4 regions of the Caldalkalibacillus uzonensis genome follow, and region 4 is predicted to be linked to each of the others. Evidence: riboswitches for the same ligand, from Rfam matches in the RefSeq annotation. Region 4 holds a riboswitch; each other region holds the start of a gene.
The links. Region 4 has a riboswitch for cyclic di-GMP ahead of J2S00_RS13340 (sensor domain-containing protein). Riboswitches for the same ligand answer to the same signal wherever they lie in the genome.
Positions count from the first base shown of each region.

Region 1 (5,815 bases), on a different contig from region 4:
TACTCCGATCCTGGGAGAACTTTTATCGCTACGACAAAACACGCCATAAGGCAGATTCTGGATGGGAAAGTGCGAGTCTGGATCGACGTCGATAAATGAACGTAACATCAGTTACATCCTTTCTATAATACTTTTAGGGCCCTTAAATCTTCTCGTGGTTCATCAAAGCTGCAACTGCCATATGAGCATAGAAACTTATTTCTTAATTCGCTGATCTCCGACACGCTAATCATCTTGTCTTGCCAGCTTAACCCCTCATTAGTAAAAGTGAAATGAGATGGGTTTTCATCCTTGAGGATCTCTTCAGTTACCCTTATATCAAGGTTATATTTATACGCCAACATGCCAGCAGTAAAAATATTGAGGAATCCATGCATTCTGGTGCTTACCTCTTCACGATACATCCTTACAGGATGATGGAGCCCAGCCGTAAATTTCATGGCCATTCCTCTGTCCCGACAACCTACAAGCACTGCTGCTAATTGACGAGGGGTAGGAAACAGCTCTGCAGTAACCCCACCTGTACGGAACTTAAACCCCAAAGCAGGTTTTAACTGAGAATTATGTTTATAGATCTGATCAAGTGCATAGGTTATCTGTTGCTCCCAATCATTATTTCTAAGAGGGACGAGCGCCTCGCAAAATGTGTCTAAACCACGCTTTGCTGTTTCTTCAGAGAGGATGTCTAATATCTCCTCTAATGGGGTGACTATGGGCAATGGTGCCTCGAATACCCGCATTTTAACACGTTCTCCGTGTCTACTAGAGAAAGATTCAAGTTTAGCCAGGTCTTGAAGTAAAACTTCGTTAAACTTGTGTGGATGATCACTTTTGCTACCTAACGCGGAAATATTTAATGGTGTATCTGTAGAAAACAGCTCTACATAAGGGTCAAGTTGATCAATCTTAGAAGCTGGCATCACAAACGGTCCTAGCATCCAGGCATCTGTCCCAATACTGTATTCCTTATAATTTTTAATCGCTTGGTCCAGAGTTAAACTTGCTGGCGGGAAAAGTCCTGCGTAATCAATGAGCCGTTTTAAAAAGGGAACCACACTTTTTGTGTAAGAACCACCTTGATTGAGATCAACAGCACGATCAACATTTCTGAGCAATTATTTTATTCCTCCCTTACGTTTGGTCTTTTCTATTCCTCTGTGCATAATAATCAGCTCGGTAGCCAACTTTTGAATACGGTTGAGAAGATCTGTGTCGATAATCTCATTATTTGTATTAAAATGCTGCGAGTGGGCATAAACGTAACTGGGTGCCACGTAGCAACGTAAATATCCTGCGATGGGCTTTAGTTGGTTCTCAATTACCAAGTAATGTTGATAAGTTCCTCCATTAGCGACAAACCCCATCACCTTATGACGAAAAACTTCTGGTGAGACTAAGTCAAACACATTTTTTAAAGGAGCGGGTATGGAACCATTGAAAATGGGACTTCCTATCAAATACAGATCGGCTTCAGAGACTTTTTTGATCACTTCTTGCGTATCGTCATTATAGTGGGAGGTGGGCCTACCATCACAAAACTGCAATTCATAATTTTTTAAATCTAAAAACTCTATCTGTACATTAGCGCGGAGCTTCTCTACTTCATCAAGTACCTGTTTGACAAGAACCGCCGTTTTAGAACCTAAAATAGTGCCAGATATCCCGAGCAGTTTCATCAACTTCATCTCCCATTTCCGATGTCATTTTACCAAACTTGATGTTTGAAAAGATTTTTTAAACGCCGGCATCACTTCTTGAGCGACGAGTTCCATTGATTTAAGTACCTTTTCATGAGGCAATCCACCAAAATTCATAAGCATCATGATATGGTTACATCCGGCTTGCTCATATTTTTTTAACCTTAGGATAACATCTTCTGGGTTACCAATAAGCAATTGCTCTCGTTCTTCTAAATCTTCAAACTGGGCCGAGCGCCCATAGAGCCGTGTATCCAAATAGAGATTCAGATGTTCTCTCGCGTCTCTTATGGCTTCTTCTCTAGTGGGAGCTACATAAGCATGAACCGCTATTGGAATGTTGATTTTCTGTTCATCATGGCCGGCTTCCCGATACACCTTTTTGTAATCATCTATAATATTCTTTAGTTCGGTTATAGAATTGCTGGCCACATAGGCAACGCCCATAAGGTTATGTCCCATTTTCCCTACATAATACGCCCCGCGAGAACTAAGAGCCCCGATCCATAATGGTACTTTTTCCTGTTTGGGCAATACTTGCAACTGAACGTCGTTATATTGGTAGTACTTCCCTTTGTGAGAGAATTTTTCACCACTCCATGCTCTTTCGATTACTTCTAAACCTTCGTTAAACATGTGAACTTTTTCTTCCGGATCTACATTGAAGCCAGTAAATTCATGGGGTAAATAACCACTTCCTAAACCAAGATTGACTCGCCCGTCACTCAATACATCTAACAGAGCATAGTCTTCAGCTACTTTTATGGGATTTTGAAAAGGTAGTGTCACAATGGCAACACCTAGGCGAATATTTTTGGTACGTTCAGCAATGACTGAAAGCAGCATTTGAGGCGTTGTCATAATACCATATTCACTAAAATGGTGCTCGGCAAACCAAACGGCATCATACCCTAATTGATCTGCCACCTCCGATTGCTCTATAATTTCCTGAATCAGTTGCTCAGGCGAACGAGAAATTTTTTCTTTGTAGTTATCAGAAACTGTAAACAATCCAAATTCCATTTGAATAACCTCCATTTTTGATAAATATAAAAACAAAAAACCAGTAGTATAGAGGTAGCCCAAAACGATTTTAAAGTTTCGCTTTGAGTCTCCCAATACTACTGGTTGTTTATCTATTTAACGGAATGGGTTGTCCCCAATTCCTCATAGATAAGCCAGTTCATTTATAAAATTATTCTTATAATTATATTATATACAATATTTTAAGATATACAAGTGTTTTTTTATTTGAATCAATTTCAAAATTATTCATCAAGAGTTCTCACAAGAACAGCAATTCTAAGATTATCGTTTTAAAAAGTGAGTTTAAACGACTCTTTGGGCAGTTATTAATTCAAGATTGATACGATCACAGGCTAATTTGGAAGCATTGTACGGTCTAAGCATTTCATTAAGGGAGTCCTTGTTCAATAATCCTTTTTAAGAGAGAGACAATTATACTTTAAACCGGGAAACCAGCTGCTGCAGGTCTTCTGCCATTTTAGCTAAAGTGGAGGCAGCTGCTGATATTTCTTCCATGGATGCATTCTGTTCTTCAGCTGAAGCTGCCACATTTTGGGAATGTCCTGTTGACTGCTCAGTGATTTGAGCGGTTTGCTGAGCAGATTGTAATAAGTGGTCTGTGGCTTTCGTAATCTGCTGAATGGCTGCATTAACCGCTTTAAGTTGATCAGAAACCCCCTTGACTGAACCTGCAATACGAGAAAAGGCCTCTCCAGCTTGATTCACTAAATTGGTTCCTTCTTGCACCACAGCGTTTCCCTCATTCATCACCTGGGTTGTTTTGGATGTCTCTTCTTGAATCTCCTTAATCAAGGCACTGACTTGATTGGCAGCCTGGGTCGATTGCTCTGCCAGTTTGCGCACTTCCTCGGCCACGACGGCAAACCCCCGTCCATGCTCACCTGCTCGGGCAGCTTCGATAGCGGCATTTAAAGCCAGTAAATTGGTCTGTTCTGAAATGTCGGTGATCAAAGTAATCACTTTTTCAATTTCTGCTGCTTTCTCATTAAGCTCTTGGCTGACAGCTTCCATTTTTGCGCTGGTATTGTTAATATGTTGCATTTGCTGTACGGAGCGTTCAACCACTTCCAAGCCATCTTCAGCGATTTGGGTGGTGTCTGAGGCTGAGTGGGTGACCTCCTGGATATGATGAGTCATCTGTACGACTTCCCCTTTCATATTATGCACTACCGTTTCTAATTCTTTGGTAACGTTCAACTGATGTTCTTGACCTGATGCCACTTGCTGGATGGAATCAGTAATTTGTTCTGTGGCTTTACTGGTTTCTTCACTGCTGGCTGATAGTTGTTCTGATGTGGTAGCCACTTGTTGGGCCACGTCCGTCACCCGAGTGATAATCTCTCTTAAATGGGTGGTCATATGGTTGATGTTGTCAGCTAATGTGCCCACTTCATCTTTGTTTTTGATTTGTAAGATTTCAAGGTCCAAATGTCCTTTAGCAATCTGTTGGACATACTCAACAATGTTTAAAATGGGTTGTGACAAGTGGCGGGAAAAGAAATAAATCACAATGAGCCCGATAACTAAAGCCACTAATAGCGTCCACAATAAAGCATAAAATATAGTATTGGCCTCACTGTTAAAATCAATCATATAGGTGCCAGCCGTCACGATCCACCCCCAATGGGGATCCAGTTCTACGTAGGTTACTTTGGGCTCAATTTGATCTGGCGCGTTGGGCAATCCAAAATCATAGTAGACAAAACCACCGCCCTCCTGAGCTGTTCTGATAAAGTCCTGAATAAAATAGGCGCCACTTGAATCTTGCAATTCCAACACGTTTTCCCCTTCTAGTCTTGGATGTAAGTGAGTCAACCCTTGTTCATCAATAACTGTGAAATAACCATGTTCGCCCATATCAATATTCATGGAGATTTCCCTTGTGCCATCTGCCTGTTTTTCTCCCATTAAATATATTTTAGCTCTTTCCTGCGCCTCTTCCAAAGTCAAATGACCGGCTTTCACCTCCTGGTTTAACACTTCAATCACGTTTAAAGCCATTTTAACATTGTTCTTCAGATTGGTAGCGCCCAGATCATCTAGACTGTTTTTGGAGGTGTAATAGCCCAAGATGCCAATGAACAGGGCAGGTACAATGAGTAACAGTACAGAGATCGACACGAGTTTGGTTCTGAGTTTGAATGTCATTATAATGCCTCCTAGTTAAATTTTTACAAAAAAGAAGCTATTTCCCTAAAGGAAATAGCATGGGCTAACTCTGGAAAAACAGGCCGATTGATGTCTTTTCACAAGGCAGCCCAGCCATCCTAGTCCCGGGAAGGACCTTAGATCTGTGGCTTTGCGTCCCCACTTTTCAATGGGTTTGCCTTTTTCTTGTGTGAAGAAATTTTTATGAAAAATTGTTAAGAAAAACCTAAAAAATATATACATAGCTCGACCAGTACGATTCTTGCATGACCAGATCGCGATTCTGTAAAATGAGATTGCCTGTGTGCTTCCTCATCCCAAAATCATTTAGCTTTACCCTTCTTTTTCATCCCTGCGGGATGAGAAAGCCACAGCAAAGCTGCTTAATCTTGACCGTAGCTTTACGATATACTTATACGGCATCATACCCTAATTGATCTGCACCTCCGATTGCTCTATAATTTCCTAAATTAGTTGCTCAAGCGAACGAGAAATTTTTTCTTTGTAGTTATCAGAAACTGTAAACAATCCAAATTCCATTTGAATAACCTCCATTTTTGATAAATATAAAAACAAAAAACCAGTAGTATAGAGGTAGCCCAAAACGATTTTAAAGTTTCGCTTTGAGTCTCCCAATACTACTGGTTGTTTATCTATTTAACGGAATGGGTTGTCCCCAATTCCTCATAGATAAGCCAGTTCATTTATAAAATTATTCTTATAATTAGTATATGCATTATTTTAAAATATTCAAGTGTTTTTTTAATTGAGGCTTTTGCAAAATGCCTTTTTTACCGTGAGGTAAACAAGATTTTGGAACCTAATACCATAATTGGTTGTAGAGCTATTGATCTTAAGTGATCGAGGGTATACTTTCCCCCTCCCCACCATATGCGGGCTGGTGATTTCCATGTTTAATTTTG
Region 1 is NZ_JAUSUQ010000028.1:49-5,863, reverse strand. Features, by position in the region: gene fahA (fumarylacetoacetase) at 1-108, opposite strand, end outside; gene J2S00_RS18925 (hypothetical protein) at 123-1,115, opposite strand; gene J2S00_RS18920 (NADPH-dependent FMN reductase) at 1,116-1,676, opposite strand; gene J2S00_RS18915 (LLM class flavin-dependent oxidoreductase) at 1,701-2,720, opposite strand; gene J2S00_RS18910 (methyl-accepting chemotaxis protein) at 3,156-4,892, opposite strand; cyclic di-GMP riboswitch class I at 4,994-5,082, opposite strand.
Region 1: another riboswitch for cyclic di-GMP. It lies ahead of J2S00_RS18910 (methyl-accepting chemotaxis protein); the one in region 4 lies ahead of J2S00_RS13340 (sensor domain-containing protein).

Region 2 (5,815 bases), on a different contig from region 4:
CTTTCATGCTTAACACAAAAAAAGCCAGACGGCTGGCCGTTTTAGGGCCGATGCCTGGCAATTTCATAAACCCTTCAATCAATTTGGCAATGGGTTCCGGGTAATGCACATAGGTTCCCCCTTCATGCTGTCTGTCCAATGTTTAAAACAAGCCTGGGATATTCAAGCCGCCGGTCAACTTGCCCATATCTTTTTGCACAAGTTCATCCACTTTCTTCATAGCATCATTCATGGCAGCCAGAATTAGGTCCTCCAACATTTCCACATCGTCCGGATCAACCGCCTCAGGTTGAATGCTGACATCAACCAGCTCCTTATGCCCATTTAAGGTAATAGTCACCATGCCGCCGCCAGCGGTTCCTTCAACGGTTTTTTCTTTTAATTCCTCCTGTACCTTTTGCATCTGTTTCTGCATTTTTTGCATTTGCTTCATCATGTTTTGCATATTTCTCATAGACATAAACCTCCTCTGTGATTATTCATTCTTACCGGGGTGGCCATCAACCACTTCAACCAGTTCTTCACCCACCAGACGGACCGCTTCTCTGTAAAACGGATCTTGTTTCTCTTCCTCCCGGCCTTCTGCCTTCTTCTCCTTATGTTCTGCTATAAATTGCTGCTTAAGATCTTCCCATTCATTATACATGATTGTGACCATTTGCGCCTCTGTTTGCAAGTACTGCTGAACAACCTGTTCAATCAGCTGGCGGTGACTTTCTTTTTCCGTTGTCTCCCGGTGAATGGAACTCTTGAAGGCTAGTAAGAAAAAGCTAGGGCCAGAGGCCACCGGTTCACCATCCCGCAGCCAGGCATGGACCATAATTTGCTTCTGCTTAACCTCTTCCAAAATGGCCGGCCACTTCTCCAGCAACTGTTTCAGCATGGGTTTGCTGGCTGTTTTCAGTACCTCTTTCAGCTTGGCCAGGGGCAAAGACGAACCGCTCGAGGAGGGGCTTCTGCTGCCCGCCCTGGACACACTCTCCTCTTGTCTTCCTACAGCCGTCACTCCCCCCTGCTGACCCAAACGCTTCAGGGCCTTCTCCAGGGTATCCACTCTCATCTTGAGTTGCTCAATTTCTTCGCTCGCTCTAGGGGAGTGGGCACCAGCAGCTGGCTCCGGCAGAGATTCATCCAGGTGATGGGTCAACTGGATCAAGGCCACTTCCAAGAATATCCGCGGATGGTGTGTCCATTTCATGTCCTGCTGGGCCCGACTGAGCCGTTCAATAGCTTGAAAAAGGTGTTCATCCCGATAGGCTTGGATCTGTTCCTTCAACCGTTCCGTCAGCCGTAAACGCTGAAAACCCTCAGCCAGCCCGGGTGCCTGCCGGTACAAGAGTACGTCACGATAAAAATAGATCAAATCCTCTACAATACGGGTCGGTTCTTTCCCCTCATCAAGCAAGAGACCCAAGCGTTTGATCGCCTCCTCCGTTTCCTGTCGCATGAGGCAATCAGCCAAGTCCATTAAAGCTTCCTGAGCCACTGAGCCGGTAATGGTCTCCACATCGGCGACCGTCACCTCGCCATCAGCAAAAGAAACAGCCTGATCAAGCAAGCTTAAGCAATCGCGCATACCTCCTTCTGCCACCTGGGTTAAGAGCTCCAGTGCTTCCTGCTCTACCTGGAAGCCTTCTTCGGCACAAATGATGTGCAGACGTTCCAACATTTCTTTCTGGGAGATGCGCTTAAAGTCAAAACGCTGACAGCGGGACATGATCGTGAGCGGAATCTTATGCGGTTCAGTGGTGGCCAAAATAAACATGACATGAGCAGGAGGTTCTTCAAGGGTTTTCAGCAAAGCGTTAAAAGCCCCTTGGCTTAACATATGCACTTCATCTATGATATACACTTTTAACCGGACTTCAGTAGGGGCATATTTCACCTTATCTCGCAGGTCCCTGATCTCATCCACTCCATTGTTGGATGCAGCATCGATTTCAACCACATCGACGACCGTTCCCTGGGTAATACCGCGACAAGCGGCACACTGATTACAAGGATTATCCGTAGGGGCCTGTTCACAGTTGACCGCTTTAGCCATAATCTTGGCTGTACTTGTTTTCCCAGTCCCTCGGGGACCTGTAAACAGGTAAGCGTGCGTATACGTCTGATTTGAAAGCGCGTTTTTAAGCGTTTGGATAATATGGGCTTGTCCGACCACATCGTCAAATGTTTGGGGCCGCCAGACTCGGTACAACGCTTGGTACGTCATGATGAACCTCTCCGTTTCAAACCTCTTGTTCTTTATACTATCTTATTATTATACCGTGGACAGAAATGCAAAAAAAGGGCTCTCCGTCCGTAGAAAGAAACCCTATCTCCCTTTCAGACATCCAAATACGGAATACAAATATGAAACGTGGTGCCATAGCCCTTGGATGAAACCCGTATTTTGCCCCCCATATCATGGATAATCCGCTGACAAACAGAAAGGCCTAAACCCGTCCCTTCCTCCTTGGTCGTAAAGAACGGCTCAAAAATTTTATCAATCACATAAGGTGGTATACCTGGACCTGTATCCTTAATATTGATACTGATCATTTGTTCTTCTGGTAAGAAGTGATGGGAGAGAGTCAACCGCCCCTGGTTGCCCATTGCTTCAATGGCATTTTTACAAATATTGAGAAATACTTGTTTTAACAGCTCCTTATCACCCACAATGGGCGGAAGATTGTCAAAATCTTTGGTTTGAACTTCTATACCGTGTAATAAAGCCTCATTTTGAATAATAGGTAAAAACTGTTTCATCAGCAGGGCCAGATCGATTTTTTCGTAGCGGGTCTCCCGTGATTTGCTCAGTAACAAAAACTCGCCCACCAGATGATTGATCCGGTCAATTTCATCCAACATGATGTTGGTATATTCAACTTCCCGCATCATGTTGCGTTCCTTCAAAGTCTTGTTTAATATTTGTAAAAAACCGCGGATACTGGTTAAGGGATTGCGAATTTCATGGGCTGTGCCTGCTGCCATTTGTCCGATCATGGCCAGCCGTTCGTTGCGATGGATTTGATTTTCTAAAGAGCGCAAATTTGTCACATCTTTGATAAATATGTACGCACCTTGTTGGTGGCCGGCCTCATCAATGAGCGGAAAACTGTCCACCAGAATTTCATAGTAACACTGGCCATTATGCCATGTCATGGCCTGATTCCGAATCGTCACGCCCTCAAAGACCCGTTTGGAGATTAATTGCCGGCCTTCAGGTATATTTTTAAAAAGATGGAAAATGTTTTGACCAATAAAAACTTCGGGATCATCTCCCATTATTTTAGCGGCGGCTTTGGTGATAGAGACAATATGGCCCTGTTCATTAAGTAGTATGAGTCCAATGTGAGCATTGTTAAAGATCTGTTCGGAAAAAAGGGCGTGAAGAATAGAAGGTAATCCATGTGAGCTTGACGTCATCTGAACCCCTACCTTTACGATGGTCTCACCGTTGGCCAGCCCTGAAATATAAGTAATATTTAACATAGCATAACGGGCAAAACCTAGACAGGCCGATGTCAACCATTATATGTATATTATCAATCTATTTACTTCTTGTTTAATTGGTTAAAATCCTCCCTGATACCATAAAATTCGACATGGCGCTAAGGGCTAGGCTAAACAAAAAACATATCCGTTTAAAGGATATGTTCCCTAAACGGCAGCTGGCTGGCTTAGTTGGTATAACCTTAGCCCCTGTAGCTTTGCGTCACTACGTTTCCGTAGCTTTGCCCTTCACTCAATCTAACTGTTTATTCACAGTATTCCTTTGTTTTTTGATTATACAAAACTTTAGCTTGATAAAAAAGCGATTAACCTCATTTTGGCCAAACGCTACCTCTAAAAAAAGAAAAAACACCTTATTTGCAGGTGTTTGTTAACTGCTGTGCACCTATCCTCGATAAGCACTACCCAAGCGTACTCATGCCGCCAGCTCGGAAAAGGCTACCCTACAACACACGGAGATACCCACTTACCGCTGCTTCCTTCCGGACCTGACGGGGTTCATGGGCTTCCGTTGCATAGGACCCTTTCGTCAACACCGCGTACATGAGCCAGACCTCACATAGTGCAAACCTCAGATAGGCATCGACCCCGCTATAGCGGATTGCGGGTTACAGGGCACCGCTACCTCCCCGTCTAGCACAGCAAACTTTATAAACATGTTTGGACACAGTTGCATGGCAACTGTAACTAACATTATAACGAAAGCTAGCTCATTACACAAGTGTTAATCCTTTCCTTCCAGGCCCAATTGTTGCCCATCACCTGCATCAGTGAGCAAGCGTTTGGCAACTTTCCTTGCTGTCCGCAAACGGCGGAAGAAGTCTTTCAATACATGTTGACATTCCTCTTTCCTGACTCCGGCAATAACCTCCACCTGATGGTTCAGGCGTTCATCTTGCAGTGTGTTGTACAGGGTCCCTGCATAACCCGCTTTTGGATCTTCCGTACCATACACCACTCGCTTGATGCGCGCTTGAACAATGGCCCCGGCACACATGGGACAGGGTTCTAAAGTGACGTATAAATCACAACCTGTTAACCGCCAACCCCCTAGCTGCTCACAAGCCTCTTGGATGGCGATGATCTCGGCATGCGCTAAGGGGCTCTTGTCAATCTCCCGCCGGTTATAGCCTGTGCCTATCACGGTACCGTCTTTGACAATCACAGCACCAATGGGCACCTCCCCCAGGGATTCCGCTCGCTTAGCCAGTTGAATGGCTTGCTCCATCCACTTTTCATGATCTTCTTGACCCGGCAATCTTACTCACGTCCTTTAAAGACTGGCTTGTACATGTGTCCTTTTCATTCTATTTTTCAATCACACGCGGGTCAAGGGCATCACGTAAACCCTCCCCCACAAAGTTAAAGGCCAGTACCGTAATTAAAATCATGAGTCCCGGAAAAGTTGGATACCACCAGGCTGTGCGGAAAATGGTCACGCTTTGGGCATCGGTCAACATATTACCCCAGCTTGGTGTAGGCGGTTGAACACCTAATCCCAGGAAACTTAGTGTTGATTCAGTCATAATAATGCTACCTACTCCTAATGTAGCAGCTACAATAATCGGCCCCATGGCATTGGGTAAAATTTGACTAAAAATGATACGCACATTGGACATGCCTGTCGTCCGTGCCGCCAGGACAAATTCACGCTTTTTCAAAGTTAGAAATTCTCCGCGCACCAAGCGGGCTGTTCCCATCCAACCGAAGATAGCCAGCACAAAGATAATAGTGCTCAGGCCTGGTTGAAGAAAGGCAACCAAGGTAATCAAAAGAAAAATGCTTGGAAATGAAATAAAAACATCAACAGTGCGCATCAAGATGGCATCAATGCGTCCCCCATAATATCCGGCGATAGCTCCGACCAGGGTGCCGATGGTAATCATAATGGCCATGGCCGAGAAGCCGACCATCAGGGAAACCCGGCCGCCGTACAGGATTCGGGTAAAAATATCACGTCCCACATGGTCTGTACCCAGCCAATGTTCGGCACTTGGTGGTTGCAAACGGTTGGTTAAGTCTTGCTTATGAGGCTCATACGGTGTCAGATATGGCGCAAAACTGACCGCCAAAATAATGAGGATCAGACATACCAACCCCGCCACAGCCAACTTATTCTGAAAAAACCTGGAAATAATGATTAACCATAGCGAACGCCGCTCTCCTATTGTGACCGCTTTTGGGTCTTCTGCTGTAGCAGGAGCAGGCAGATGTTGATGAATTTGGGACATCTTTTACTGCACCTCCTAGTACTCTATGCGCGGGTCAACAATGGCATAGAAGATATCGGCCAGCAGATTGCCGATGACAACCAAAA
Region 2 is NZ_JAUSUQ010000016.1:12,614-18,428, reverse strand. Features, by position in the region: gene recR (recombination mediator RecR) at 1-109, opposite strand, end outside; gene J2S00_RS16825 (YbaB/EbfC family nucleoid-associated protein) at 143-454, opposite strand; gene dnaX (DNA polymerase III subunit gamma/tau) at 476-2,215, opposite strand; gene J2S00_RS16815 (ATP-binding protein) at 2,329-3,477, opposite strand; cyclic di-GMP riboswitch class I at 3,649-3,734, opposite strand; RNA gene ffs (signal recognition particle sRNA large type) at 3,876-4,140, opposite strand; gene tadA (tRNA adenosine(34) deaminase TadA) at 4,223-4,756, opposite strand; gene opp4C (oligopeptide ABC transporter permease) at 4,806-5,729, opposite strand; gene J2S00_RS16795 (ABC transporter permease) at 5,745-5,815, opposite strand, start outside.
Region 2: another riboswitch for cyclic di-GMP. It lies ahead of J2S00_RS16815 (ATP-binding protein); the one in region 4 lies ahead of J2S00_RS13340 (sensor domain-containing protein).

Region 3 (5,815 bases), on a different contig from region 4:
ACAGCCACAACATCACACTGACAAGCCCCATTCCACTGCCGGTCAACACGATCAGGCCCCACAACAATACCTTTTTGCCCAGCTTAATCCTCAATTTGACGGCCCTCCCCCTAACCCTTTCTATCACTTCCTAAGATAAAGGTAACATTCTCCATCTTGCCCAATCAAGCGGTCTGCTCTCTTAAACGAACAGCCTCCCGACTTAGGAGGCTGAAGTTTAGGGGGTTGGAGGCCAATGCTTGGAATGAGTTTGGGATGACAGCCCACGCATAGCTGTTTTTTTACGCCGCCTGCGTTGATACACAAACAACACCAGTAAGGCCAAGAAGGGGATGTACCACCAGCGGGCCACAACTGAGACGATATGCTCTCCCGTACCATGGGCGACCAAGTCTTCGACTGCGACTAGCACATTGTCTTCAGTAGCGATGCTTTGGGTGCTTACCGATGCCTTAGAATCCACTGCCATTTCTGTATCTGATGACAACTCCCGTGAATGCATGTAGTGAACAGGCACTTTCATTATAGTGTGATCTTCTGTTTCGACAACCAGATGGCCAGCCAACATGTTTTTAATAAATGGAGGAGTAACATGGGTTAATTCCAGGCGTTCATCCCACTGAAACTTTCCATCAGCTGCTTTGGGCATGGTGACATACACATCCTCTGCCAACTGAAACACATGCTCTTGCCCATACAATGTTTCAGTAACATAGTCGCCTTCGTTCCACACTTTCACGGTTTGATAATGTTCAAAGCCGTAGTCCAGGAGAGCGGCAGCTTCCTGCCACAGGTTTTGCCGGTGAGTGGCTTTCAACAAAACAACGATCAATTCGGTCCCATCTCTTTCAGCTGAGGCGACAAAGGTTTGTCCAGCAGCACTGGTATACCCGGTTTTAATGCCTGTTGTCCCTTCATAATCCCACAGCAAACGGTTCGTATTAACCAGGTTAGAATGCCATTCTTCACCAAACCAGGGCATGGTTTTGGTCGTTACAATTTCGCGAAACAACGGATTTTGCAAGGCATATTGAGCAATTTTAGCCATATCCATGGCCGTTGTGTAATGATCATCATCATGCAGTCCATGCGGGTTAACAAAGTGGGTTTCGAGAGCGCCAATCTCCTTGGCCTTGGCATTCATCATCTCGGCAAATCCCTCTACACTTCCTCCTAAATGCTCAGCAATGGCAATGGCTGCGTCATTTCCCGAATTCAACATGATGCCGTAAACCAGGTCAATTAAGGGTTTTTCTTCTCCTTCAGCCAAATAAATGCGGTTACCGATTGCATGCCTGGCCAATTCCGAAGTAACCACCATCTCGTCTAACCGACCTGATTCCAATGCCAAAATGGCTGTCATTATTTTAGTGATACTAGCCGGATAAAATGGTTGTTCTGCATTTTTACTGTACAGTACTTGCCCCGTTTTGGCATCCATCAATACAATGCCTTCTGCTGTAAATGGATGGTGGTCCAATTCTTGAGCCTGAGGTACCGCTGGATAAAAGAGTAAACCTGATATAATCAGTCCGATGATCAGCAAGCGCACAATATCATATTGAGAAACGGATCTGTCCGTCATCTTTTCCCACTCCATGCATATTCAAAAAAGTTATTAATCAGCTGTATCAACCTTATTTATTATGACATAAAAGCATTGCTTTGGCGATGGCAGGTTTTGGATTGACAAGGTACTAAAATAAAAAACGCGACTCCTTGTACCACATCTATACAAGAAACCGCGTTGTGCAAATAATATGTATGGTGCCGGTGAAGGGAGTCGAACCCCCACTCCCGCAAGGGAACACGATTTTGAGTCGTGCGCGTCTGCCAATTCCGCCACACCGGCACGTTTTTGTTGACAATGAATAATATAACACGGACGCAAACCTAAGTCAACCTGTTTTTTTATGTAAAACCGCACCCAAATTTTGGGTAGCTGTATCCTATCATAATTGTTCCCAAATGTTCCTGCAAATTGAGTTAATTCGTCCAGTTTAACCATTCCTGCAAACGGAACGAATAGCGTCAAACAACTCACACTGGTGCGGTCTAATGAAGCGCTATACCTTTGACATTTCTATTTTATTTATCAATTGCAAAAGGAGACGCACTGAAAGAGATAGAAGAAAGATGGTTATAAACGAGTGCATCCAAGTCCATGAATGGTATTCAACTAAATCGGTATATTTTTCACAAATGACCTCAATGGTCGTTAATGCAGCGGTATACAATGCACATTGGAGAACAATGCCTAGAAATCTTGAATGTACAGTTGTTTGGTAAAGGTAAATACACATGATGGGATAAAGAAAATATTCAAAAAGAATACTAGCATCGAAATATTTACTTAAAAATCTTACAGGGTATTCAACCATTTCTTCTTTTACTACAATAACCCCAATAAATGATGAAAAATAAGCTTTCATTAAGAAAATTAAAATCGTGTCCTTCAAAAGGAGTGGTTTTCTTAAACTGAAAAGAAATAATCCAATTCCAATGATTAGTAAACACCACAATAATATTCTGTCCATGAATCATGTTGTCTCCCATCGTTTTATTGTTTCCTAAATATGATCATTCCACAAAGAATAGGGATAATTAATAACAATCCTACGGTTAAAGTGGGTATGGCTAGTTTTGGTGCATATATTGCACTCAACTCTCCAAGGAAACCGGCAATGACAAATGGAATAGCGGTCTTTGACTTGTCAGCATTAGGTTTTGCATAATACCAAGCATCCCATACTGCATAAGCATAAAATCCAGGGTAAAATAACATGAATTGGAAATTTGTCGCATCTACAGCCTGTTGGTGGAATCCATTAAAATCAAGATGAATGGCATTGTTTATATTTCCAAATACATTATCAAAGTGCTCAACTATTATAAAGAAGACACCTTTCAAGAACTGACCATTATATATTTGTCCGAATCCGGGCATAAGAATGGAAAATAAAGCAGCCATATTTCTCATATATATATCTCCTTAAGTTCTTATCATTTTAAATAATTTTTATTTGTATAAAATAAAGGTTAACTTCTTACCTTATTTTTCTTTATTTTGTCCATTTTTATGTAAATAAAGGTTTTAATCCATTTTTCTTTTACACGAGGTATTATGTATATACCCCAGTTATTTTATGCAGCATAGCTTCTCTGAAGCCAAAAACATTGAATGATCTACATATAGTTCACATAACGTTCCTTCTTCCGGACAAAATAAAAAACCCCTTTCCGTTTTCCAACTTGCATTAACGCATAATGCGAAGTTGAAACAGAAGGAGTTGCATATTGTCGTTGCGTACTGTTCTTAACTATTATGTAACTAACAAGTATCACTTTAGATTATACATTTTAGGGTATAAAAGTAATCGATTACCATTGATAAAAGTCCCCGTGTTGAACTGGTGCGTGTTTTCTTAAGTATCTTATGAATATGATTTTTTACCGTCGTTTGGGAAACGAACAATGTTTTGGAGAGTTCTTCATTTGAATATCCATATAAAGATAACATGAGTAAAATTTCCTCTTCTCTTCTGGTTAAACGGTAGCGCTTAGCAATATAATGGACAACACGTTTATATTCTTGCTCCTTAATTTCCACGTTATGTTGTGGCAGGTACTCAATCGGCTTCACTACAACCACCCTCTCCACTCATATCTTTATAATTTGAAATTAAGTTCATATGTTTAATAGAAAACACACCTCCGCTTAAGAAGGTGTGTTTGTTTTCTTAAACGGCAGCTGGCTGGCATGGCATGTTGCTTTAGCCCCTATAGCTTTGCGTCACTACGTTTCCGTAGCTTTGCCCTTGTGCGTTTTTTAAGCATTATGGAATTTGAATTTTTAAGCAATTGGAAGCAGGACCAATGTCCTGTCTATTATGTTACCATTTTTTTCTTCAATTAGGTACACGACTTATGACCTATTTTTGGGAATCATAAAATAAAAAACTTCTTTCACAGGAAAGAAGCATACTTAAAGTTAAAATGGAGGCGGCACCCGGATTCGAACCGGGGATAAAGGTTTTGCAGACCTCTGCCTTACCACTTGGCTATGCCGCCACTTAAATCACATATAAAAGTGTGTATAAAAATGGAGCGGAAAACGGGATTCGAACCCGCGACCCCCACCTTGGCAAGGTGGTGCTCTACCCCTGAGCTATTTCCGCTCGCATAGAATGGCTGGGCTGGCTGGATTCGAACCAGCGCATCACGGGGCCAAAACCCGTTGCCTTACCGCTTGGCTACAGCCCAACAGTAAAACTATGGGGCGACTGATGGGATTCGAACCCACGAATGCCGGAGCCACAATCCGGTGCGTTAACCACTTCGCCACAGCCGCCATGTTATATAGAGTGGCAGGGGCAGTAGGAATCGAACCCACACTTGCGGTTTTGGAGACCGCCGTTCTACCATTGAACTATGCCCCTGCAATATGGTGGAGGGGGACGGATTCGAACCGCCGAACCCAGAGGGAGCAGATTTACAGTCTGCCGCGTTTAGCCACTTCGCTACCCCTCCACATTTTCGTATGGTGCCGGCGAGAGGAATCGAACCCCCAACCCACTGATTACAAGTCAGTTGCTCTGCCAATTGAGCTACACCGGCACGCTATTAATCCATATTTTAAGTGGTGGCTCGGGACGGAATCGAACCGCCGACACGAGGATTTTCAGTCCTCTGCTCTACCGACTGAGCTACCGAGCCAGAGACAATTGTTAATATAACACACGTTTTGAGATGCTGTCAATTGCTTTGTGACTAGCAGTCCCTGTTAGTTAAATAGACATAAAATGGCGGAGCTGACGGGATTCGAACCCGCGATCTCCTGCGTGACAGGCAGGCATGTTAGGCCTCTACACCACAGCTCCACAATGTATCATGTTGCGCAAATATATTGGTTGCACCCTGCGGGTACCACGATTTTCGCTTCCATCGATGAAAATTCGACGTAGTAGCGCTCATATTTTGGTTGCGGGGGCAGGATTTGAACCTGCGACCTTCGGGTTATGAGCCCGACGAGCTACCAGACTGCTCCACCCCGCGTCATTCTTATGAAAGTGGTGGAGGGTGACGGGTTCGAACCGCCGACCCCTTGCTTGTAAGGCAAGTGCTCTCCCAGCTGAGCTAACCCTCCATAATGGTGACCCGTAGGGGATTCGAACCCCTGAATGCCGGCGTGAAAGGCCGGTGTGTTAAGCCACTTCACCAACGGGCCACGTAAAATGTATCTTTGATTTAATATGGCGGAGAGGGAGGGATTCGAACCCTCGAGACGGGTTATCCCCGCCTACACGATTTCCAATCGTGCTCCTTCGGCCAGCTCGGACACCTCTCCATGTCTTAACGCCGCTTAAAACTTGCGTTTTTTCTTGTCTCACCAGCGGCGACAGACAATAATATAACATGTCTTCAGTGTGAAGTCAACCGCCAAATGGCAATAAATTTTTCCATATTTCCTCCGCCATCAATCGTCTCAGTCATTGGCATTTGACTGGTAAAACATAGACCGTCAGCAGGACTAAGCGGTGATGTCCCGTTTTATGAAGGTTAACCAAGTCACCAAGATAAACAGGATGTAATACATAGATAAGACCAGTAAGGAAAATGAGAGGGTCATGCCCTCAACGAGGGGAAGCCCATCCACATATTGCCTGAGATCAAAGTGGGCAAACAAGATCCATTTGACCCACGGATACTGGCTTAATAAAACAGCCAACTGTCCGCCAGTAAACATCAGAAACATGGATAAGCCGATAGCCAAAGCACTGTTGGTGAAAACGGCAGCCACCATAAAAGCAAAGGT
Region 3 is NZ_JAUSUQ010000017.1:46,013-51,827, forward strand. Features, by position in the region: gene J2S00_RS17350 (hypothetical protein) at 1-94, opposite strand, end outside; gene J2S00_RS17355 (D-alanyl-D-alanine carboxypeptidase family protein) at 218-1,585, opposite strand; tRNA gene J2S00_RS17360 (tRNA-Leu) at 1,766-1,852, opposite strand; gene J2S00_RS17365 (CBO0543 family protein) at 2,067-2,537, opposite strand; gene J2S00_RS17370 (hypothetical protein) at 2,561-2,980, opposite strand; gene J2S00_RS17375 (helix-turn-helix transcriptional regulator) at 3,347-3,643, opposite strand; cyclic di-GMP riboswitch class I at 3,744-3,827, opposite strand; tRNA gene J2S00_RS17380 (tRNA-Cys) at 3,998-4,071, opposite strand; tRNA gene J2S00_RS17385 (tRNA-Gly) at 4,104-4,178, opposite strand; tRNA gene J2S00_RS17390 (tRNA-Gln) at 4,189-4,263, opposite strand; tRNA gene J2S00_RS17395 (tRNA-His) at 4,276-4,351, opposite strand; tRNA gene J2S00_RS17400 (tRNA-Trp) at 4,366-4,439, opposite strand; tRNA gene J2S00_RS17405 (tRNA-Tyr) at 4,446-4,530, opposite strand; tRNA gene J2S00_RS17410 (tRNA-Thr) at 4,542-4,617, opposite strand; tRNA gene J2S00_RS17415 (tRNA-Phe) at 4,641-4,716, opposite strand; tRNA gene J2S00_RS17420 (tRNA-Asp) at 4,804-4,880, opposite strand; tRNA gene J2S00_RS17425 (tRNA-Met) at 4,979-5,055, opposite strand; tRNA gene J2S00_RS17430 (tRNA-Val) at 5,071-5,146, opposite strand; tRNA gene J2S00_RS17435 (tRNA-Glu) at 5,151-5,227, opposite strand; tRNA gene J2S00_RS17440 (tRNA-Ser) at 5,254-5,347, opposite strand; gene J2S00_RS17445 (DUF2705 family protein) at 5,531-5,815, opposite strand, start outside.
Region 3: another riboswitch for cyclic di-GMP. It lies ahead of J2S00_RS17375 (helix-turn-helix transcriptional regulator); the one in region 4 lies ahead of J2S00_RS13340 (sensor domain-containing protein).

Region 4 (5,815 bases):
GCTGAGTATGTCACTCAGTTTCGTGACACCTGGAAAGAGGTCCTGCAGCTGAACCGGCAAAAACAATATGGTGGAGGCGTACCCCATGATGGAAAACTCTAAAATTGTGGCCTTTCGCTTGGGAACAGAGGAATATGGTGTGCCCATTCACCAAGTGGTTTCCATCGAACGCATGCAAACCCCAACCAAAATACCCAAAGTACCTAAGCATGTACGAGGTGTGCTGGACATTCGCCAGCAGGTGATTCCCATTGCTGATTTGCGTACCTATCTGATGGAAACAGAAGGCAGTGATGGAGATGAGACACGTATTATTGTCATTGATGTAGAGGGCCGCTCCATGGGCCTGGTGGTGGACGAAGCCAAAGATGTGCTGGATATTGACCCGGATCATATTCAAGCGGTAGACTTAAATGGGGCAGCATCAGAAAGCATGCTCGGCATTGCCAGACATGAGGACCGTCTGATTATCCTCTTGAGTTTAGCCAAACTCCTGAATGAATTAGACCCGGCCGGTATCCTCCAGGAAATCCAGCAAGCGGCCGAAGCGGGTGAGCTCAACCTTGAAGATGAAGAGCCCCAGGAGGAAACAAGTCCAACCAGTGAAGAAGAACCACAAGCACACATTGAAGCCGAACAACATTAACAGCCCTGTTGGAAAAGAACAGTCTGTGTTGAGTACTCCGACTTCCATAACGGTAGTCGGAGTTTTATTTGCTTCTTTTAGACTTTTTTATAAAGGGCTCAATGAAAATAAACTGACTTCCTGTGGATAACCATGTCTATTGTGCATATGTTAATGTGGATGATGTGGATAACGTTGTGAATAACCTCTATACCAAGAGTTGGGGGATATGAAGTTTGGGGATAAGTGTGTGGATGACGGCGATTTTTGACAGGGAACCTGTTGAAATTGACAAGAAATTGTCATGCCAATTCGACAAAAATGTGAAAACAGGACATGTTTAGGCAGGATTTTTCAGAGGAATATGGAATATGTATAGCACAAAGAGAAAGGAGGCTGAGGCCATGAAGTTTAACATTCGTGGCGAAAACATTGAAGTCACTCCAGCTTTGCGTGATTATGTGGAAAAGAAGGTGGGACGCCTGGAGCGGTATTTCCAGGAAGACATTACCTCCGATGTGTATGTCACCTTGAAAGTTACCCGGGATCAGCATAGCGTTGAAGTGACGATTCCGATGCCGAAGCTGCTGCTTCGCGCGGAGGAAAAAAGCCTGGACATGTATGCCTCAATTGATTTGGTTGTAGAAAAATTGGAGCGTCAAATCCGTAAATATAAAACCAAAGTCAACCGCAAATTCCGGCAAGAAGGCAGTGTCAAGCAGCTTTTCCATGATGTGAATGGTCAGGCTGACCAGACGCAGAATGAAGTGGATGACAGCATTGAGATCGTGCGCACCAAGCGCTTTAATCTGAAGCCAATGGATGCTGAGGAAGCTGTTTTGCAAATGGATCTCTTGGGTCACAACTTTTTCGTCTTTTCCGATGCAGAAACGGAGAAAGTGAGCGTGGTCTACAAGCGTAAGGACGGCCGTTACGGTCTGATTCAACCGGAGTAAAAATGAAAAGGGCTGTCCCCATAGGGATGCAGTTCACTTCCCTTGGGGACAGCTTCTGTTATATACAGAGAGGCAGCCAGTACAGCTATGGTTCAATTCAGCGTGTGTGCAGCAATTGCCGTATCTGTTCAGGGGGAATGGGGCGGCTGAATAGGAAGCCTTGAGCCTCATCACAGCCGAGATTCTTAAGCAAATTGAATTGATCCTCGTCTTCCACACCTTCAGCACACACTTTGACACCCAAACGGTGGGCCAATTCGATAACGGCTCTGACAATTTCTTGGTCTTTGTAACGGTTCTGGATATCTTTGATAAAAGAGCGGTCGATTTTGATCATGTCCACGGGAAAGTCTTTTAAATATTGCAAAGAAGAATAACAGGTGCCAAAATCGTCAATCACGATCTGGATCCCCAAACTTCTTAATTGATTTAATATCTGCGCTGTGTGTTCCAAACTGGCCATCATCGCTGATTCGGTGATCTCCACTCTCAACTGGGAAGGCGCCAGTCTGGTGTGGTCCAGGATTTGCTGCACCATATCAGCCAAATGATCCTGTTGAAATTGGATGGCTGAGAAATTGACGGACACCTGGATTGGGCTGAAGCCCTGTTGCTGCCACACTTTTGCTTGCTGACAGGCAGTCTGTAATACCCACTCACCAATGGACCTGATTAATCCATTGGCTTCTGTCAGAGGCAAGAATTCATTGGGTGGCACTAGTCCCAGACTAGGGTGCTGCCAGCGGATCAGGGCTTCCATTCCACAAATGGATCTTGTGGTGGTATCGATTTGGGGCTGGTAATAGACACGGAATTGTTTTTTTGCCAGCGCATGATGCAACTCGTTTTCTAACAGTATGCCCCTCAACTGGTCAAAATTCATATCTTGCTTATGATATACGTGTGGATTACTCTTCTCTCCATAGGACACAACATCATGCTGTATAGATTGGGTACGCTGCTGTCCTGTCATGTCCCTGAAGTAGATAACCAAAATATCTTGGGAAGGGTAAACGGTTACTTCATACCGCCGGTTCAGAGCAGGATATAGTTCTGTGAAGCTCCTTACTGTCTGACTCCTGGAAGCATGGGTGGACTCTGTGTAAAACTTGCTGCCCTTCAGCTGAGGAAAGGTACGCCATATATTTTTGCCAAACAGGCTGAAGCGGTCAATATTAAACAGACGTTCTATTGATTGATTAAGATAGATGAATTCCCACTGCTGGTTAAGGGCGATAAACCCGTCTTGTGTATTTTCTAAGATGTTAAAGATTTGTTGCCCTGACTTAGCGAGGGCTTGTCCCAATTTAGGGCTGACTATATGAGCATCTGCTTGGACTGACTGGTTTCCCTTTCTTACCATGACAGTTAACCTGCCTTTCATCCCCGGTGATGTCAAAAAGCCACACCCGTTTATACAGGGTGTGGCTTTTTCCCCCATAAACGGCAACTGGCTGGCATAGTCCTAACGGACCTTAGCCCCTGTAGCTTTGCGTCACTGCGTTTCCGCAGTTTTGCCTTTATCCTGTTATTGTTTAAAATTGTCGGTATCGTAAAAAGTGCTATTATGTTATACTTCTTAGCTGCTAGATTAATATAATATAATAATAAACATAATATAATGATACAAAATTTGACATCTTTATTCAAGGGAGTTCGACAATTTTTTGAACGATTTTGACAAAATAATGTTTAATTACATCTCCATCATTCATGCCTTCCCTGACCTTTCTTGTCTCCCTCCACTTTGATTTGGTAAAATAGGCTTGATGTGATTCACCCCTGTCTGGATAGAAATGGCGCTCATAGAAGCTTATGGGTCAGCACGGAGAGACAGGCGGATGAAAGGAGCGATTAACGATGCTCGGATGGTTGAAGAAGTGGATTGGAGATCCCACAGAGAAAGAATTAAAGAAAATGTACACCATTGTTGAGCATATCAACAGTCTTGAACCGGACATAGAGCGCCTATCTGATAACGAACTGCAGCAAAAAACAGCACAATTTAAGGCGCGTCTGGCTGATGGAGAAACCCTCGATGACCTGTTACCCGAGGCCTATGCTGTTTGCCGGGAAGCAGCCAAACGGGTACTGAACATGCGCCACTTTGATGTGCAGCTGTTGGGCGGCATTGTCCTGCATAAAGGGGAAATAGCGGAGATGAAAACCGGGGAAGGGAAAACATTGGTGGCCACCCTCCCCATTTATTTAAATGCTTTGACAGGCAAAGGGGTTCATCTGGTCACGGTCAACGAGTACCTGGCCAAGAGGGACAGTGAGCAGATGGGCAAGCTGTATAACTTTTTGGGCTTAACCGTTGGGCTTAACATTAGCGGCCTGTCAGCTGAGCAAAAGAAGGAAGCGTACGTGGCCGATATCACTTATGGCACCAACAATGAGTTTGGCTTTGATTACTTAAGGGACAACATGGTGCTGTACAAGGAGCAGATGGTGCAGCGGCCGCTCAATTTCGCCATTGTAGACGAGGTGGACAGCATCCTCATTGATGAGGCACGCACACCTCTGATTATTTCGGGCCAGGCTCAGCGCTCTACCCAGTACTACACGGCGGCGGACCGTTTTGTGGCCGGCCTGGTCAAAGAGCGGGACTATACGGTGGATGAGAAGGCGCGCAACGTGATGCTGACCGATGAAGGGGTAGCCAAAGCGGAGCGTTACTTTGGCATTGACAACTTGTATGATCATGCCAATGTGCTGATTAACCACCATATTAATCAGGCCTTAAAAGCACGGGTGATTATGCGCCGTGATGTGGACTATGTGGTGGAAAATGGTGAAGTGGTGATTGTGGATGAGTTTACCGGCCGCTTGATGCACGGCCGCCGCTACAGTGACGGGCTGCATCAGGCCATCGAGGCCAAGGAAGGGCTGGAGATCCACAAGGAAAGCATGACGTTGGCCACGATCACCTTCCAAAACTACTTCCGTATGTATCAGAAGCTGGCTGGCATGACAGGGACCGCCAAAACAGAGGAAGAAGAGTTTCGCAAAATATATGGCCTGGATGTGTATGTGATTCCCACCAACAAACCGATGATCCGTAACGATATGCCCGATATGGTCTATAAAACGGAGGAAGCCAAGTACCGGGCCGTGGTCAGGGAGATCGTGGAGCGGCACCAAAAGGGACAACCTGTCCTGGTGGGCACGGTCTCTATTGAAAAATCAGAATTGCTGTCGGCCATGCTTAAGAAAGAAGGCATCCCTCACCAGGTGCTCAATGCCAAACACCATGAGCGTGAAGCGGAAATCATTGCTCAAGCCGGGCAACGGGGAGCAGTTACCATTGCCACCAATATGGCCGGCCGGGGAACCGATATTATGCTGGGTGAAGGTGTGGCTGAGCTGGGCGGGTTGCATATTATCGGGACGGAGCGGCATGAATCCCGACGCATTGATAACCAGTTGCGCGGTCGTGCCGGACGCCAGGGTGATCCCGGTTCCAGCCAGTTTTATTTGTCACTGGAAGACGAGCTGATGCGCCGTTTTGGCGGGGAAAACATTATGGGCATGATGAACCGGCTGGGCATGGATGAGGATCAGCCCATCGAGAGCCGCATGATTACCCGGGCCATTGAAAAAGCTCAGGAGCGGGTGGAAGGGCACAACTTTGACATCCGCAAATGGTTGCTGCAATACGATGATGTGATTAATCAGCAGCGGGAAATAATTTACAAGCAGCGCCGGGAAGTGCTGGAACGGGACAGCCTGCGCGAAGTGGTAGAGGGTATGCAGAGAAGCGTAGTGGAGCGCATCGTCACCTTGCATACCCCTGACAGTGAAGTGCCTGAAGAGTGGGATTATCAGGCGATTATTGACTATGCCAACGCCACTTTCTTCCATGAAGGCACGGTGACTGTCAATGATATTAAAATGAAATCCCGGGAAGAGATCATCAACCTGTTTATGGACCGGATCAAAGCGATCTATGACCAGCGGGAGCAGGAAGCAGGGGCCGAGCTGATGCGCGAATTTGAAAAAGTGGTTGTTTTGCGTGCGGTGGACACCAAATGGATGGACCACATTGATGCCATGGACCAGCTGCGGCAGGGCATTCACTTGCGGGCCTACGGCCAGACAGATCCGCTCAGGGCCTACCAGATGGAAGGCTTTGAAATGTTCCAGAACATGATTGAGTCCATCGAAGAGGAAGTGGCCACTTACATCCTCAAAGCCCATATTACGCCCAACGTAGAACGTCAGGCTGTGGCCC
Region 4 is NZ_JAUSUQ010000010.1:41,733-47,547, forward strand. Features, by position in the region: gene fliS (flagellar export chaperone FliS) at 1-102, shown strand, start outside; gene J2S00_RS13330 (chemotaxis protein CheW) at 86-646, shown strand; gene hpf (ribosome hibernation-promoting factor, HPF/YfiA family) at 1,030-1,581, shown strand; gene J2S00_RS13340 (sensor domain-containing protein) at 1,679-2,944, opposite strand; cyclic di-GMP riboswitch class I at 3,024-3,110, opposite strand; gene secA (preprotein translocase subunit SecA) at 3,442-5,815, shown strand, end outside.